Linked DNA regions of Arthrobacter globiformis. The protein of the gene in region 2 binds, or shares a complex with, the protein of the main gene of each other region. Links are inferred from orthologs where the notes say so. Each region holds a gene or a part of one and is shown on either strand. Other genes may lie near its edges.

Region 1 (4,414 bases), 3.0 Mb from region 2 along the record:
CTTATCGGCATATATGCGGCCTGAGCTGCGGAAACATCCAGATTCTCCTGTGGACAAATTTAAATTTTTCGCCAACCTTCATCCACAGCCTTAACCGCCTGCTGGGGATACCGGCCGGTAAGTTCGCCCCAGGAGGGCGTTTTCGCCACCTGCATTCCCACTTTGTGATGCGGATCACCGGCATATGACGGGGCCGTCCACACATGCATGCCCTCTGGACGAATCTTCCAATCGGGGGCGATCACCGGAGGGCAGCATTATGCGCAGCCGGGCATATGCTGTGGATAACACGGATCTGGCGTTAAGCTCTAGGTATGGGCGACGTTCTGACAGTCTTGGTTCCTGCCCTTGTCCTCGCCGCAGCCCTCTGGGCTCTCGCTACGGCATTGAAGCCGCGGGATGGGGGCATGTCCGACGCGGACCGCTACCAGCTGGATCTGGCCCGGCGTTCCCAGGCCCACTACGCAGCCCAGGTTCAGGCGGCCATGGCGGCCCGGGCACGCATAGAGGCGGCAGCCCTGCCCAGCCAGAACCGGCAGCAGCAGATCCAGCAGCAGAACCAGCACCCTGCGGCACTTGGGCCAGGGACAATGCTGAACCCGCAGCTGGCGCTGGAGCTGCAGACATTGGTGCGCAACGGGCAGAAGCTCCAGGCCATCAGGCTTTTGCGCCAGGCCACCCATTCAAACCTTTTGACCGCCAAGCAATATGTAGATCGGCTGTAACCATGGAATCGCTCCTGATCCCCTTCCTGATCCTCGTGGCCGTGGCTGCCGCCGTGGCCCTCGGGGCACGTGCGTTCAGCCGCCGCCGGCGCACGGTCACGGAGCCGGCCAAACCGCCGGCGGAATCCGCGGAGCTCGCAAGGGAAGCCGCAGCAAAGCTGTCCGAGGACGAACACAGGCGCCTGTATGCGCTCATTGCCCAGGGCCAGGCCATGGCGGCGATCAAGCTGTACTACGAGGTGTCAGGACAGGGCTTGCGCGCATCGCGGGACGCGGTGGCCGCGCTGGCAGCCCATCCGCAGCCTTTCCGCTCACCGGCCCAGGAACCCAGCGAACCCGAAGACGACGACGAGCCACCGCAGCGGTTCCCGTACAGGTACCGGGCCATTGCCAGCAAAGGCGATGTCACCCGGGAAGTCAGCAGCAACATGCTCAATGACGAGATCTACGGCCGCATCCGCACGCTCGCCAAGAGCGGCAACGTCGAAGCAGCCGCCACCGCGCTGACCCGGCACTCGGACATCACCATGAAGCAGGCCCGCGAATTCATCGCCCTGCTGGATGACTAGCTGCTGGATGACTAGCTGAGGCCGGGTGGCCGCAGCCACCTAGAAGTCGAACAGGTCCCCCAGCCAGCCTTCCTTCTTCTTGTGGCGGCGGCGGTCATGGTCGCGGTCGTATCCCTTGCCGTAGCTGCGGTCGTCGTAGCGCGGCTGGTCACGCCGCGGTTCGACGTTGCGGTACAGCGGCGGAGGAACCATGCCGGGCGCGGGTGAGGCCGGAGTAGGGAGAACGGGCGCCGGAGGTGCCGCCGGAGCCCCCGCGTTGACCCGGTCGATGACCTTGTCCAGTTCGCCGCGGTCCAGCCACACACCCCGGCACTGCGGGCAGTAGTCGATTTCCACGCCGCTGCGTTCGCTCATTACCAGGTCTGAAGAATCAATGGGACATTTCATGCCCGGCACAACGAGCGGGTACTGCGATTAGTTCGCGTTACCCCCCGCCGAGATCCCGGCCAGCAGCTGTTCAAAGGGCAGCGACTCCAGCAGGGCCGGCTTGCGGCCCGGTTGGTCCCCTTCCAGGAGGCTGCTGAACTCTGTGGCCGCCCGTTCGATCCGCACCGAAAGGGGGGTTCCGCCGTCGTCCGTGCTTCCCCAGTCCTGGGGGCCGGCGAAGACGGCCGTGGCGGCCGTCCGCGTGCGCAGGTAGCTGAACAGGGGGCGCATGGCGTGGTCGAGCACCATCTGGTGGCGGTCCGTTCCGCCGGTGGCACCCAGGAGGGCAGCCTTGCCGTCCAGGGACTTGGGATCGAGCACGTCAATGAAGGACTTGAACAGCCCGCTGTAGGAGGCACTGAACACCGGTGAGACCGCGATGATGCCGTCGGAGGCCTCCACGGCGGCGATCACCTCTGCCAGCCGGGGCGGGGCAAAGCCCGTGACGAAGTTGTTGGCGATGTCCACGGCCAGTTCACGGAGTTCCACAACGTCCATGGTCACCTCGTAGCCGGCGGCCGTCAGCTCACGCGTGGCGGCGGCGGCCAGCTGGTCGGCAAGCAGGCGGGTCGACGACGGCACTCCCAGGCCGGCGGACAGAACGGTAATGCGGCGGGTCTCCATGGCGGTCTCCTCTGGTTGGCTCTGTACATGCATTTGCATCTACTCGCTCAACCCGGGAGGGCTCGCGTTTATTCCGCTGCCCCGTGGACGAAGGGGACACCGAAGCGGTGGGGTTTTCTCCCCGCAAAGCCAGCCTGTCACTGTATGGGCTAACGAATGCGCCGGAGTCGGCTGCGCTCCTCAAGTGTCTGGGAAAGCACAAGACAGGTGCCGGCTGCCTTTACATCAACAAGCTGGCCGACGTCGACGAAGGCGTTCTGGCCGAGCTGACCAGCATCGGCTACCGCTATGGGACCACAGTACTGCACAGCCAATAGCAGCCGGACGAGAGCCGCAGGAACGACGAAGCCCCCGCCGTCGGCTTTCCCTGGGGAATCCGACGGCGGGGGCCGTCAGCAGTTCAGGACTGCGGAGTAAACCGGCAGATGCCGGATCTACTACTTGCCTGCGACTACGTCGAGTTCGATCACAGCGGCAACGTCGTCGTGCAGACGGACGTTGGCCTGGTAGGAACCAACCGACTTGATGTGTGCCGGCAGTTCAACCTTGCGCTTGTCGATGCGGCCGAGGCCAGCGGCCTCAACAGCGTCGGCCACGTCGCCCTGCTTGACGGTGCCGAACAGGCGTCCGGTCTCGCCAGCCTTGACAACGAGCTTGACCGGCTTGGCGGAGAGTGCAGCGGCCTGCTTCTGAGCGTCTTCCAGGGAAGCGTGCTCGCGGGCAACGCGGGCAGCCTTGATGGACTCAACCTGCTTCTCGCCACCCTTGGACCAGGTCAGAGCGAAACCGCGGGGCAGCAGGAAGTTACGTGCGTAACCGTCCTTGACCTCGACAACGTCGCCAGCAGCACCGAGACCGGTTACTTCGTGGGTCAGAATGAGCTTTGCCATGTTAGTTAATCCCTTTCCTTAGCCCCGGCCAGCGCCGGAGTAGGGCAGCAGAGCAACTTCGCGGGCGTTCTTGATTGCCTGGGCGATCTTGCGCTGCTCCTGCACCGTGACGCCAGTGACGCGACGGGCGCGGATCTTTCCGCGGTCGGAGATGAACTTGCGCAGCAATGCTACGTCCTTGTAGTCGATGACAGTGATGTCAGCGGCCTTCAAGGGGTTGGACTTTGGTTTGGGCTTACGGAGTTCAGCCTTAGCCATCGTGGAGCTCCTATTCTAGGGAGCCCGTGAATCGTGATCCACGGGATGGTGGTGGTCCGATCGCGGCATGCACAAAACGCTCCGCATGGAACGCCATGGCAGATGCCGCGCCGGGCCTTTGTTTTGTTGTTTAGAAGGGAGGTTCGGAATCCGGGCCGTTGCCCCAGCCGCCGCCCGCATTGCTGACTCCGGGCGTGGCCCATGGGTCATCCTGCGCTGCTGCGGGCTGGTTGCCGCCCCAGTTTCCTCCGGTGTTGCCGCCCTGGTTTCCACCCTGGCCGCCACCGAATCCACCGCCACCGAAACCGCCGCTGTTGCCGCCGCCGAAACCGCCCTGCCCGCCGGAGCGCTGGGTGCGGTTGACTTTGGCATTGGCGTAACGCAGGCTCGGGCCGATTTCATCGACTTCGAGCTCGATAACGGTGCGCTTCTCGCCTTCTTTTGTTTCGTAGGAACGGCTCTTCAGGCGGCCGGAAACAATCACGCGGGTGCCCTTGGTGAGGGACTCGGCAACGTTCTCTGCTGCCTCGCGCCAGACTGAAGCGCGGAGGAACAGGGTCTCCCCGTCCTTCCACTCATTGGACTGGCGGTCGAAGGTGCGAGGCGTGGACGCGATGGTGAAGTTCGCTACTGCCGAACCTGACGGTGTGAACCTCAGTTCGGGGTCATTGGTGAGATTACCGATGACCGTAATAGTGGTTTCGCCTGCCATCTACTGCCTCCTTGTTCGTTCCTGCGGTGTAAAGAATGAAAATTGTGAGCTGAAATTACTCAGCAACAACCTTCTGCTCTTCGGGGCGGATGATCTTGGTGCGCATGATGGTCTCGTTGAGACCCAGCTGGCGGTCAAGTTCCTTGGCGGTAGCCGGCGTCGCGGTGAAGTTCACCACGGCGTAGATACCTTCGGACTTCTTCTTGATGT
Region 2 (5,984 bases):
TGGCGTACGTCGGCTTCGACGCCTTCATTGCCGGCTCCCGGCAGTACTTTAGGGAGCACGAGTACGGCAACACCACGCTGGCGGACCTGCTCGGCGCCCTGGCCGATTCCTCCGGCCGGGACCTCACCACCTGGGCGAGGCAGTGGCTCCAGACGTCCGGCATCTCAACGCTGAGCGCCGAACTGGAGACGGCTGAAACGGCGGACGGCACTGCAACTCCTTACGGCACAGTCACCCCCGATGCCACGGTCACTCCCGGCGGCATCCTCGAGCGGGTCACGCTGCTGCAGGACGCTACCGACCCGGCCACCGGCCGTCAGGAGCCGCGCCCGCACCGGCTGCGGATCGGGCTGTACAACTTCGACGCCGCCGGCATGCTGGTCCGGACGGATTCCGTGGAGATCGACCTGACCGGCGGGGCCGAGCAAATCACGGCCCTGTCCGGGAAGGCCCGCCCGGCGCTGCTCCTGGTCAATGACGAGGACCTCAGCTACGCCAAGGTCCGGCTGGACCCCGTTTCCGAGGCCACCGTCCGCGCCTCGCTGGACCGGATCAGCGACCCCATGGCCCGCGCCCTGTGCTGGTCCGCGCTGTGGAATTCGGCCCGGGACGGCATCACGCCCGCTTCACAGTACGTGGACGCCGTTCTCCGGTTTGCTGCCGCCGAGTCCGGAATCGGTGTCCTGCTGAACGTCCAGGGCAACGCCACCATGGCCCTCGAACAGTACGTGCCGGCCACGGAACGGGACGCCCTGCGGAAGTCCTTTGCCGAAGGCGCGGCACGGGAACTCTACGCGGCGGAGCCCGGTTCCGACCAGCAGCTTTCCTGGGCCAGGACGCTCGCCACGGTCAGCCGGACCGAAGGCAGCCAAGCGGCGCTGCTCCGCGGGCTGCTGGACGGCAGTGAGCGGGTGCCCGGGCTGGCTGTGGACGCGGAGCTGCGCTGGAGCCTGTGGCACGCCCTGGCGGCACAGGGCCTGGCCACGGAGCAGGAGCTTGACGCCGAGCTGGCCAGGGACACCACTGCCTCCGGACGGGCAGGCCATGCCACGGCACTGGCGGCCCGGCCCGAGGCGGCCGTCAAGGCCGCGGCCTGGGACGCAGCGGTCCGCGGAACGGGGCTGTCCAACCAGCTGCTCAGCGCGACCATCGCGGGGTTCAACACCGCCTCCGAAGAACTGCTGGACCCGTTTGTGGAACCCTACTTCGATTGCCTGGAAGAAGTGTGGGCGGAGCGGAGCATCGAAATCGCCAGCCGGATCGTGCGGGGGCTCTTCCCCGGGGTCCGGGACCTGGGACCGGCCGGGAAGCCCGAGGACCATCCCGTGCTGGCACGCACCGACGGCTGGCTCGCAGAACACCCGGACGCCCCGCGTGCGCTGCGCCGGATCATCATCGAACAGCGCAGCCACCTGGTCCGGTCCCTCGCTGCGCAGGCGCTTTCGGTGACAACCCCATCGGTTGCTCCGTAACTGCCCTTATGAGGGCTCAAAAGGGCCGCTGGGGAGCAATCGATGGGTTCCTTAGGGCACCCGGTGCAGCCACGCGTCCGTGCCGAACTTTGATTCGACACGTTCACGGGCGGTCTCCAGCTCCTGCGTCGTGATCTCCGACGGCGTGGCCCCGTAGCGTTCGGCGAACACGTCCATCATGGCCGCCACGATCTCGGCGCGCGCCAGGCCTGTCTGGCGGCGCAGCGGGTCTACGCGTTTCTTGGCGCTGGTGGTTCCCTTGTCCGAGAGCTTTTCCTTGCCGATCCGGAGGACGTCCACCATCTTGTCGGCGTCGATGTCGTAGCTCATGGTCACGTGGTGGAGCATGCCGCCGTTGGCCAGCCGCTTCTGGGCGGCCCCGCCGATCTTGCCCTGGCCGGTGGCGATGTCGTTGAGCGGGACGTAGAAGGCGTCGATGCCGAGCTTCTTCAGGGCGGCCATGACCCACGCGTCGAGGAACGCGTAGGAGTCGGCGAAGCTGATGCCGTCCACGAGGGTCTGCGGCAGGTAGAGCGAGTACGTGATGCAGTTGCCGGCCTCCATGAACATCGCTCCCCCGCCGCTGATGCGCCGGACCACGGTGATGCCGTGCCGGGACACGCCGTCGGGATGTACCTCATTGCGGTAGGACTGGAAGCTGCCGATCACCACTGACGGTTCCTCCCAGTCCCAGAAGCGGATGGTGGGGTTGCGGCGGCCGGCGCCGACCTCCTCGGTGAGCACCTCGTCCAGCGCCACATTGAGGTGGGTGGGCAGCACACTGGGCGCGATGATGTTCCAGTGGTGGTCCGTCCAGGCGGTGGCCTTCGCCAGTGCCCTGCGGACGGCGATGGCCACGGCATCGGCTGAGAACCCGAACAGCACCGCGTCCTCCGGGAGGGAAGCCTCCACGGCGGCGGCGATGTCGGCCGCCGTCGAACTTACCGGCAGTCCTCCCAAGGCGGCGTTGATGGCCAGGAGGGCCTCGTCCGGTTCGAGGAAGAAGTCGCCGCTGAGGGAAACGTCCGCGAAAGCGCCGTCCACGACGTCCAGGTCCACCACCACGAGCTTGCCGCCCGGGACCTTGTACTCGCCGTGCAGCCCCGGGGCCGCCTCTCCCCTTGCAGATATTGGCGTGGCAGTCATGCCTTCCATCCTGCCCCACAAACGCGGAAAGCCCGCACCGTTGCCGGTGCGGGCTTTCCAAAGAACCTTGGGGAGAAGTGAATTACTTCTTGCCGCCGAAGCCCTTGAAGCGAGCGTTGAAGCGCTCGACGCGGCCAGCGGAGTCCATGATGCGCTGCTTGCCCGTGTAGAACGGGTGGGACTCGGAGGAGATTTCGACGTCGATGACCGGGTAGGTGTTGCCGTCTTCCCACTCGATGGTCTTCGAGGAAGACACGGTGGAGCGGGTCAGGAACTTCGTGCCGGAGGCCAGGTCGTTGAAAACAACAGCTTCGTACTTCGGGTGGATATCAGACTTCATAATGGGACCTTTTGTTCACGCAACTGGATTTTGCCAGTTGCCAGGTATGAATGGGATGGCTTCCATCCGTGCTTCGACCAGCCGAAAGGCCAGCGAAAAACACAGGGGAACCAGCTATCAATCATAGCCGATGGCGGTGGATCTAACGAACCCGGCGCTCCGCGCGGTCAGGCGCGCGGCCGCAGCTCCCAGAAAGCGACGGCGGACGCCGCCGCGACGTTGAGCGAGTCCACGCCAGCGCGCATCGGGATCTTGACGGCGAGGTCGACGGCGGCAAGCGTGTCTGCGCTCATGCCGGCACCTTCCGTGCCCAGCACCAGGGCGAGCCGCTCCGGGTTTCTTGCCGCCAGCTCGTCCAGGTCCACGGCGTCGTCGGTGAGCTCCATGGCTGCCACCGTGAACCCCTGCTCCTTGAGGAGGGTCAGGTCCTGCGGCCAGCTGTCCAGCCTGGCCCACGGCACCTGGAAGACGGTGCCCATGCTGACGCGGACGCTGCGGCGGTACAGCGGGTCGCCGCAGCGGGGCGAGACCAGGACGGCGTCGACGTCCAGTGCTGCTGCCGACCGGAAGATGGCACCCACGTTGGTGTGGTCCACGATGTCCTCGAGGACCGCCACGCGCCTGGCCCCGGCCAGCAGTTCCGGCAGCGGAACCGGGGCGGGGCGGTGCATGGCCGCCATCGCTCCGCGGTGCAGGTGGAACCCGGTGATTTCCTCCAGGAGGCCTGCGCTGCCGATGTACGCGGGAACGTCAGGGTACTGCTCGAAGATGTCCGCGAGGTCCGCAACCCATTTCTCGGCGAGGAAAAACGACCGTGGCCGGTGTCCGGCAGCGAGGGCGCGCCGCAGGACGCGGGAGGATTCGGCGATGTACATGCCCTCGGCGGGTTCTCGGAGTTTCCGGAGGTGCACGTCCGTCAGCTGGGTGTAGTCGGCGACGCGCGGGTCCGCGGCAGACTCGAGATAGTGGAAAGTCACGGTCCAGTCATTTCCGTAGTCACTTGAGCAGGTTCGCGACCAGGAACCCGAGCGCCACCAGGCCGAGGGCAAAGATCACGCCGCGCAGTACGGGCGGGGACAGCCTGCGGCCCACCTTGGCGCCGACGAGGCCGCCGATGAGGGAGCTGACGGCGATGATGGCCACCACTGCCCAATTGATCCGGTCGAAGGCAAACAGCAGATAGGAGGCGGCCGCGATCAGGTTCACGCCCAGTACCAGGACGTTTTTCATGGCGTTGGCGTTCTGGATGGTGCCCGTCATGAACACGCCGAGGATGCCCACCAGCAGGATTCCCTGTGCCGCCACGAAGTAGCCGCCGTAGACTCCGGCGAGGAAGACGAGGACCACGAGCAAGACGCCGTGGTGCTTGTCCCGCAGGGCGTGCTCGGGGTTTTCCTCACGGTTTCGAACCCAGCGCTGCAGCCGGGGCTGGAACACCACCATCAGCAGGGCCAGGACAATGAGGACCGGCGCCGCGTAGTGGAAGACCTTCTCCGGCAGGTGGAGCAGGAGCCAGGCCCCGGTGATGCCGCCCAGCAGGGACGCCGGGAGCAGCCGCAGGAGCTGCCGGCCGCGGCCTTTCAGCTCGCGGCGGTAACCCCACGCCCCCGCGGCGCCGCCGGCTACGAGGCCCATGGCATTGCTCATGGAGGCCGTTACCGGTGCGATGCCCAGGGCGATCAGCACCGGGAAGGTGACAAGCGTTCCGGACCCGACGACGCTGTTGATGGTGCCCGCCCAGAGGCCGGCGAAGAACACAAGGATGCCGCTGAAAAACTCCACGTTGCGCGGGCCGCTCCGCTAGCGGCGGGCGGTTGCCGTGTAACGGCCGGCGTTGACCGAGACGTCCAGGGGCAGGCCAAAGGTCTCGCTCAGGTTGCCCGACGTGAGGACCCCTTCGACCGGCCCGGCAGCCACCACTCCGCCGTCGCGCATGAGCATGGCGTGAGTGAAGCCCGGCGGGACTTCCTCAAGGTGGTGGGTGACCAGCACGATCGCGGGGGCATCCTCGTCCATGGCCAGCTGGCTAAGGCGGTGCACCAGGTCCTCGCGGCCGCCCAGGTCGAGACCGGCGGCGGGTTCGTCCAGCAGCAGCAGTTCGGGGTCGGTCATGAGGGCCCGGGCGATCTGAACGCGCTTGCGTTCACCCTCGGAGAGCGTGGAGAACCTGCGGTTCAGGAGCGGGCCCATGCCCCAGTCGTTCAGGAGGGCAAAGGCGCGGCGCTCGTCATCCTTTTCGTAGCCCTCGCGCCAGCGGCCGGTCACGCCGTAGGCCGCGGTGACCACGACGTTGAGCACCTTCTCGTATTCGGGGATCTGGTTGGCCAGGGCGGCCGAGGAGAGGCCGATCCGCGGCCGCAGTTCGAAGACGTCAACCTTTCCGAGGCTTTCGTCCAGGATGCCGGCGACACCACTGGTGGGATGGAGCCGCGCAGCGGCAATCTGCAGCAGAGTGGTCTTGCCGGCGCCGTTGGGTCCAAGGATGACCCACCGCTCGCCTTCCCTGACCTGCCAGTCCACCTTGCTCAGGAGCGTTTTGGCTCCGCGCACAACGCTGACGGCGGCCATTTCAAGAACATCACTCATAGAAGTAGACACTAGGACAAAACACGGTGCGACTGATAACCGGTAGCGCCCGCCGTCGTCGGACCGTCCGCTCTTATGACAATATATGCGTATGAACGCAGATAAGCAGGTTTGCAGGCTCGACGTCGACAGCCAGTACGTGGAGCTCGCAGTTGAGATCTTCGCCATGCTGGCGGACGCCACAAGGGTGCGGATCATCCTGGCTCTCCGCGAGGGCGAGATGGCCGTGGGGGCTTTGGCCGAGGTGGTGGGAAAGTCACCGGCGGCGGTGTCCCAGCACCTGGCCAAAATGCGGCTGGCGCGCATGGTTTCCACGCGCCAGGACGGGACCAAGGTCCTGTACCGGCTCGAAAACGAGCACGCACGCCAGCTCGTCGCGGATGCAATCTTCCAGGCCGAGCATGCGCTCGGCGGGCAGCCGTCCCACCACCGCATGAAGG
Region 3 (4,368 bases), 940 kb from region 2 along the record:
TTCGGCCTGCCGGCCGCTCCCGGCTACCGCTGACGCTGGTGCGCTGTTGCCTGCCCACCGTGGGACGGTCAACGTCCCGTAAACCGTCCCGTAAACAGGGTGCGGTAGTTTGGTTGGCATGCTTAGTGGATTCAAAAAGTTCATTCTCAAGGGAAACGTCATTGACCTGGCCGTGGCGGTGGTCATCGGATCAGCGTTCAGCGCCGTGGTGGATGCGCTGGTCAAGAGTGTCCTGATGCCGCTGATCTCGTTGCTGGTCGGAGAGCCGAACTTTGATGATTTCCTGGCGTTCGGCGACGTCCGGTTCGGCGTGCTGCTTACCGCCATGGTCAACTTCCTGCTGGTTGCCTCCGCACTCTACTTCGTCATCGTCGCCCCGATGAACCGGCTGATCGAGCACCGCAACCGCAAGCTGGGCATCGGGCAGGACACCAAGAAGGAAGCGGCCGAGGATCCGCAGATAGCCCTGCTGAAGGAAATCCGCGACGCCCTGCAGCGCCAGAACCAGACCCAGAACCAGGCGGCCAAATAGCGCCAGCCGCACCAGCCTGGCCCCACAGGCCAGCGAACGGCCACCAAGGCAACTACGCGCGCCCCAAGGCAACGAAAAAAGCAGCCCGCCTCCGTCAGGGAGGCGGGCTGCTTTGCAGTCAGTGCGAAACTCAGTCGACGAGTTGCAGTGCCAGCTGGGTCTTCACAACCTGGGCGAGGCGTTCGGCAATGACCTGGGCGGTCTGCTGGTCGCCGGCCTCCACCATGACGCGCACAACGGGCTCAGTGCCGGAGGGGCGCAGGAGCACTCGGCCGGTGTCGCCCAGTTCGGCTTCGGCGGCCCTGACGGCTGCAGCCAGCGTCCCGTCACCGCTGACGCGGCTCCGGTCCACGTCCTTCACGTTGATGAGGACCTGGGGGAGCTTGGTCATGATCGTGGCGAGCTCTTTGAGCGGACGGCCCGTCAGGGCCACCTGTGCCGCCAGCTGCAGGCCAGTCAGCACGCCGTCGCCGGTGGTGGCGTAGTCGGCGAGGATCACGTGGCCGGATTGTTCGCCACCCAGGTTGTAGCCGCCGTCGCGCATTTGCTCCAGCACGTAGCGGTCCCCCACGCCCGTCTCGCGGATGGCGATGCCCGCGTCGCGGAGCGCGATCTTGAGGCCGAGGTTGCTCATCACGGTGGCCACAAGGACGTTGTCCGTAAGCTTGCCGGCCTTCTTCAGGGCGACGGCGAGGATGGCCATGATCTGGTCGCCGTCCACCTCGTTGCCTTCGTGGTCCACGGCCAGGCAGCGGTCGGCGTCGCCGTCGTGGGCGATGCCGAGGTCGGCGCCGTGCTCCACCACGGCCGCCTTGAGCGGGCCGAGGTGCGTGGAGCCCACACCTTCGTTGATGTTCAGGCCGTCCGGTTCGGCGCCAATGACGACGACGTCAGCGCCGGCGTCCTTGAAGACCTGGGGGGAACAGCCGCTGGCGGCACCGTGCGCGCAGTCGAGGACCACCTTTAGGCCGTTGAGGTTGTGCGGGAGGGTTCCCAGGAGGTGGACGATGTAGCGGTCCTCGGCGTCGGAGAATCGCTGGATGCGGCCCACCTCGCCGCCCACCGGGCGGAAGGCTTCCTTGCCCATTTGGGCCTCGATGGCGTCTTCCACCTCGTCGGGGAGCTTCTGGCCGCCGCGGGCGAAGAACTTGATCCCGTTGTCGGGAGCCGGGTTGTGCGAGGCGGAGATCATGACGCCGAAGTCGGCGTTCAGGTCTGCCACGAGGTAGGCGGCTGCGGGAGTGGGCAGGACGCCGGCGTCGTAGACGTCGATGCCGGAGCTGGAGAGCCCGGCTTCCACGGCCGCCGCGATGAACTCACCGCTTGCGCGGGGATCCCTCGCCACGACGGCACGCGGGCGTGCACCTTCGCTGGTGCGTTCATGGCCAAGCACGACGGCGGCGGCCTGGGCCAGCTGCAATGCGAGCTCGGCAGTCAGCAGGCCATTCGCCAGGCCCCGGACACCGTCTGTTCCAAATAATGTAGACATCGGGGTCAAGTTTAGACGATTCAGCTGCCCGTCCCGGCCCCTGGTAGCTGCCGCGGCACCGCGCGTCGGCGTTTGTCCTGTTCAGAGCCTCATGGCAGCGCGTCACACGCGGCAGGCTACCCAATCGCTGCTCGACGGCGGACGGGAATTAACGGCAGAAGCCCGCCCCGCCAATGGCGGAACGGGCTTCTGAAAGCGCCTGACGGCGCTTCGCAAGCGGATTTAGCGCTTGGAGTACTGCTGAGCCTTGCGTGCCTTCTTGAGACCGGCCTTCTTACGCTCGATGACGCGGGCGTCACGGGTGAGGTAGCCGGCCTTCTTCAGGGTGGCGCGGTTGTTCTCGACGTCGATCTCGTTCAGCGAACGTGCGATGCCGAGGCGCAGTGCACCGGCCTGGCCGGAGGGGCCACCGCCGTGGATGCGGGCGATGACGTCGTAGGCGCCTTCGAGATCCAGGATCTTGAAGGGCTCGTTGACGTCCTGCTGGTGCAGCTTGTTCGGGAAGTAGTTATCCAGCTCGCGGCCATTGATGGTCCACTTGCCGGAGCCCGGCACAACGCGAACGCGTGCAACGGCTTCCTTGCGGCGGCCAACAGCTGCGCCGGCAACGGTCAGTGCCGGGCGCTCCTTCTTCGGGGCAGCTTCAGCAGCGCCGCTTTCCGAGGTGTAGCTGGTCAGGTTTTCCTCAGCCTCAACGGCTTCGGTGGTCAGTTCATCGTTCTGAGCCACGGTTCTCCTTGTAGATAAAAGTGTTGGTGGCCAGGACTACTGGGCGACCTGGGTGATTTCGAAAGTCTTGGGCTGCTGGGCTGCGTGGGGGTGCTCGGCGCCACGGTAGACCTTCAGCTTGCTCAGCTGCTGGGCAGCGAGGGAGTTCTTCGGGAGCATGCCCTTGATGGCCTTCTCAACGGCGCGGACCGGGTTGGACTCAAGCAGTTCCGCGTAGTTGACGGAGGTCAGGCCGCCCGGGTAACCGGAGTGGCGGTATGCGCGCTTCTGCTCCAGCTTGGCGCCGGTGAGGGCAACCTTTTCAGCGTTGATGATGATGACGAAGTCGCCCATGTCCATGTGGGACGCAAAGGTCGGCTTGTGCTTTCCGCGCAGCAGTGTTGCGGTCTGGCTGGCAAGACGACCCAGGACAACGTCGGTGGCGTCAATGACGTGCCACTGGCGGTTGATATCGCCGGGCTTCGGGGTGTACGTACGCACGGTGTTTGCCTCGTTCTTGTTCTGGCGTTCTTGTTTTAGGCGTCACGCGGGGTGCGCCTACTATCTATGCGCGACCGGAACAGAGGTGAGGGCTCTATGGACCAGTTATCCCCTAGTCCCGAAAATGCCCGTTGGGTAGCGATCCTGCAACTGGATCCCCAAGCGGGCACGCATCATCGAGAAAGGACACGCACAACGACTACCAAGAATAGCGCCAACCGGAGGCCCGGGTCAAAATGGGGTATCCGGTGGCGGGGGCTTGGGGTCCTGCGCCAGTGCCGGGCCCTTCCAGCCAGGAGTCCATGTGTCGTCAGCAGGTATCGCCGCCAGTGCCGGGCCGCTCTTTGCCGTGGCCATTGGACTCCTTGGCATTCTACTGAGCCCGCTTGCTGAATTCCTCATCGCCCGCACCCTCCCTCGCCTGGGTGGATTGCCGGGTGCACGGACAAGAATTACGACGGCGGCACTCACCGGATTGCTGTGCGGCGCCCTTGCGCTGAGGTTGGGGATGGAGTGGTCACTGCCGGCTTTTCTACTGCTGGCTGTCCTCGGCGTGCAGCTGGCCCGCATTGACCTGGCTCACCATTTGCTGCCGAATCCCCTCGTGCTAACGCTGCTGGTGGCCGGTCTCGCGCTCCTCTTTCTGGGCAGCTCCGCCGCGGCAGAGTGGGACGAACTGCTTCGCGCGGCGGCAGGGGCCGCCGCTTTGTTCGTCACTTTCCTGATTTTGGCCCTGATTTCGCCAAACGGTATCGGCATGGGGGACGTCAAGCTTGCCGCCCCGGTGGGCCTTTACTTGGGCTACTTGGGGTGGAGCCAGCTGTTCTACGGCGGAGCACTCGGCTTCGTCCTGGGCGGGATTTTATCCGTCGTTTTGATTAGGCTAAAACGCGCCAATTTGAGCTCGGAAGTCGCATTTGGACCGTCGATGCTGGCTGCTGCCTTAGGCACTGTTTTATTGGCATCGTAAAGATCGGCATTGCAGGTGAAACGTTGAATTTCCTACAAGAACCTTGATGAATTCTTGGGTGTCCAAGTAGACCAGTGCTTGTATTTTTCCTAATCCGAGTACCTGCTTGGGGGGAATACTTATTTCCTTGGGGGGAAAGTCGGGTAGAACTACGCATTGTTGCCGGCG

What was found.
Region 1: QF036_RS14315 (region 2) and rplI share a complex: the UniProt entries of both Bacillus subtilis proteins name them as parts of the 50S ribosomal subunit. The link is inferred for Arthrobacter globiformis from one-to-one orthologs.
Region 3: QF036_RS14315 (region 2) and rplM share a complex: the UniProt entries of both Bacillus subtilis proteins name them as parts of the 50S ribosomal subunit. The link is inferred for Arthrobacter globiformis from one-to-one orthologs.

The regions. Positions count from the first base shown.
Region 1 is NZ_JAUSYZ010000001.1:189,568-193,981, forward strand. Bases 1,509-4,414 are described here. They hold rplI (50S ribosomal protein L9), read right to left. Parts: upstream 3,235-4,414; coding sequence 2,782-3,234; downstream 1,509-2,781. Other genes in these bases: QF036_RS00935 (TFIIB-type zinc ribbon-containing protein), read right to left, coding at 1,509-1,681; QF036_RS00940 (FMN reductase), read right to left, coding at 1,709-2,344; QF036_RS00945 (DUF1801 domain-containing protein), read left to right, coding at 2,428-2,661; rpsR (30S ribosomal protein S18), read right to left, coding at 3,253-3,492; QF036_RS00960 (single-stranded DNA-binding protein), read right to left, coding at 3,623-4,204. In the rest of the region: QF036_RS00925 (hypothetical protein), read left to right, coding at 315-725; QF036_RS00930 (hypothetical protein), read left to right, coding at 728-1,294; more of QF036_RS00935, read right to left, coding at 1,334-1,508. UniProt on the Bacillus subtilis protein: Binds to the 23S rRNA.
Region 2 is NZ_JAUSYZ010000001.1:3,164,372-3,170,355, reverse strand. Bases 1,330-4,296 are described here. They hold QF036_RS14315 (type B 50S ribosomal protein L31), read right to left. Parts: upstream 2,959-4,296; coding sequence 2,701-2,958; downstream 1,330-2,700. Other genes in these bases: QF036_RS14305 (sulfite exporter TauE/SafE family protein), read right to left, coding at 3,955-4,296; QF036_RS14310 (TrmH family RNA methyltransferase), read right to left, coding at 3,126-3,935; QF036_RS14320 (lipoate--protein ligase family protein), read right to left, coding at 1,524-2,618; pepN (aminopeptidase N), read left to right, coding at 1,330-1,472. Also shown: more of pepN, read left to right, coding at 1-1,329; more of QF036_RS14305, read right to left, coding at 4,297-4,740; QF036_RS14300 (ABC transporter ATP-binding protein), read right to left, coding at 4,759-5,544; QF036_RS14295 (ArsR/SmtB family transcription factor), read left to right, coding at 5,636-5,984. UniProt on the Bacillus subtilis protein: While neither of the L31 paralogs is essential, this protein does not seem to function as the main L31 protein.
Region 3 is NZ_JAUSYZ010000001.1:4,100,063-4,104,430, forward strand. What follows is about bases 1,509-4,368. They hold rplM (50S ribosomal protein L13), read right to left. Parts: upstream 3,231-4,368; coding sequence 2,787-3,230; downstream 1,509-2,786. Other genes in these bases: glmM (phosphoglucosamine mutase), read right to left, coding at 1,509-2,021; rpsI (30S ribosomal protein S9), read right to left, coding at 2,244-2,750; QF036_RS18670 (prepilin peptidase), read left to right, coding at 3,535-4,200. In the rest of the region: QF036_RS18645 (M15 family metallopeptidase), read left to right, coding at 1-33; large conductance mechanosensitive channel protein MscL, read left to right, coding at 119-532; more of glmM, read right to left, coding at 663-1,508. UniProt on the Bacillus subtilis protein: This protein is one of the early assembly proteins of the 50S ribosomal subunit, although it is not seen to bind rRNA by itself. It is important during the early stages of 50S assembly.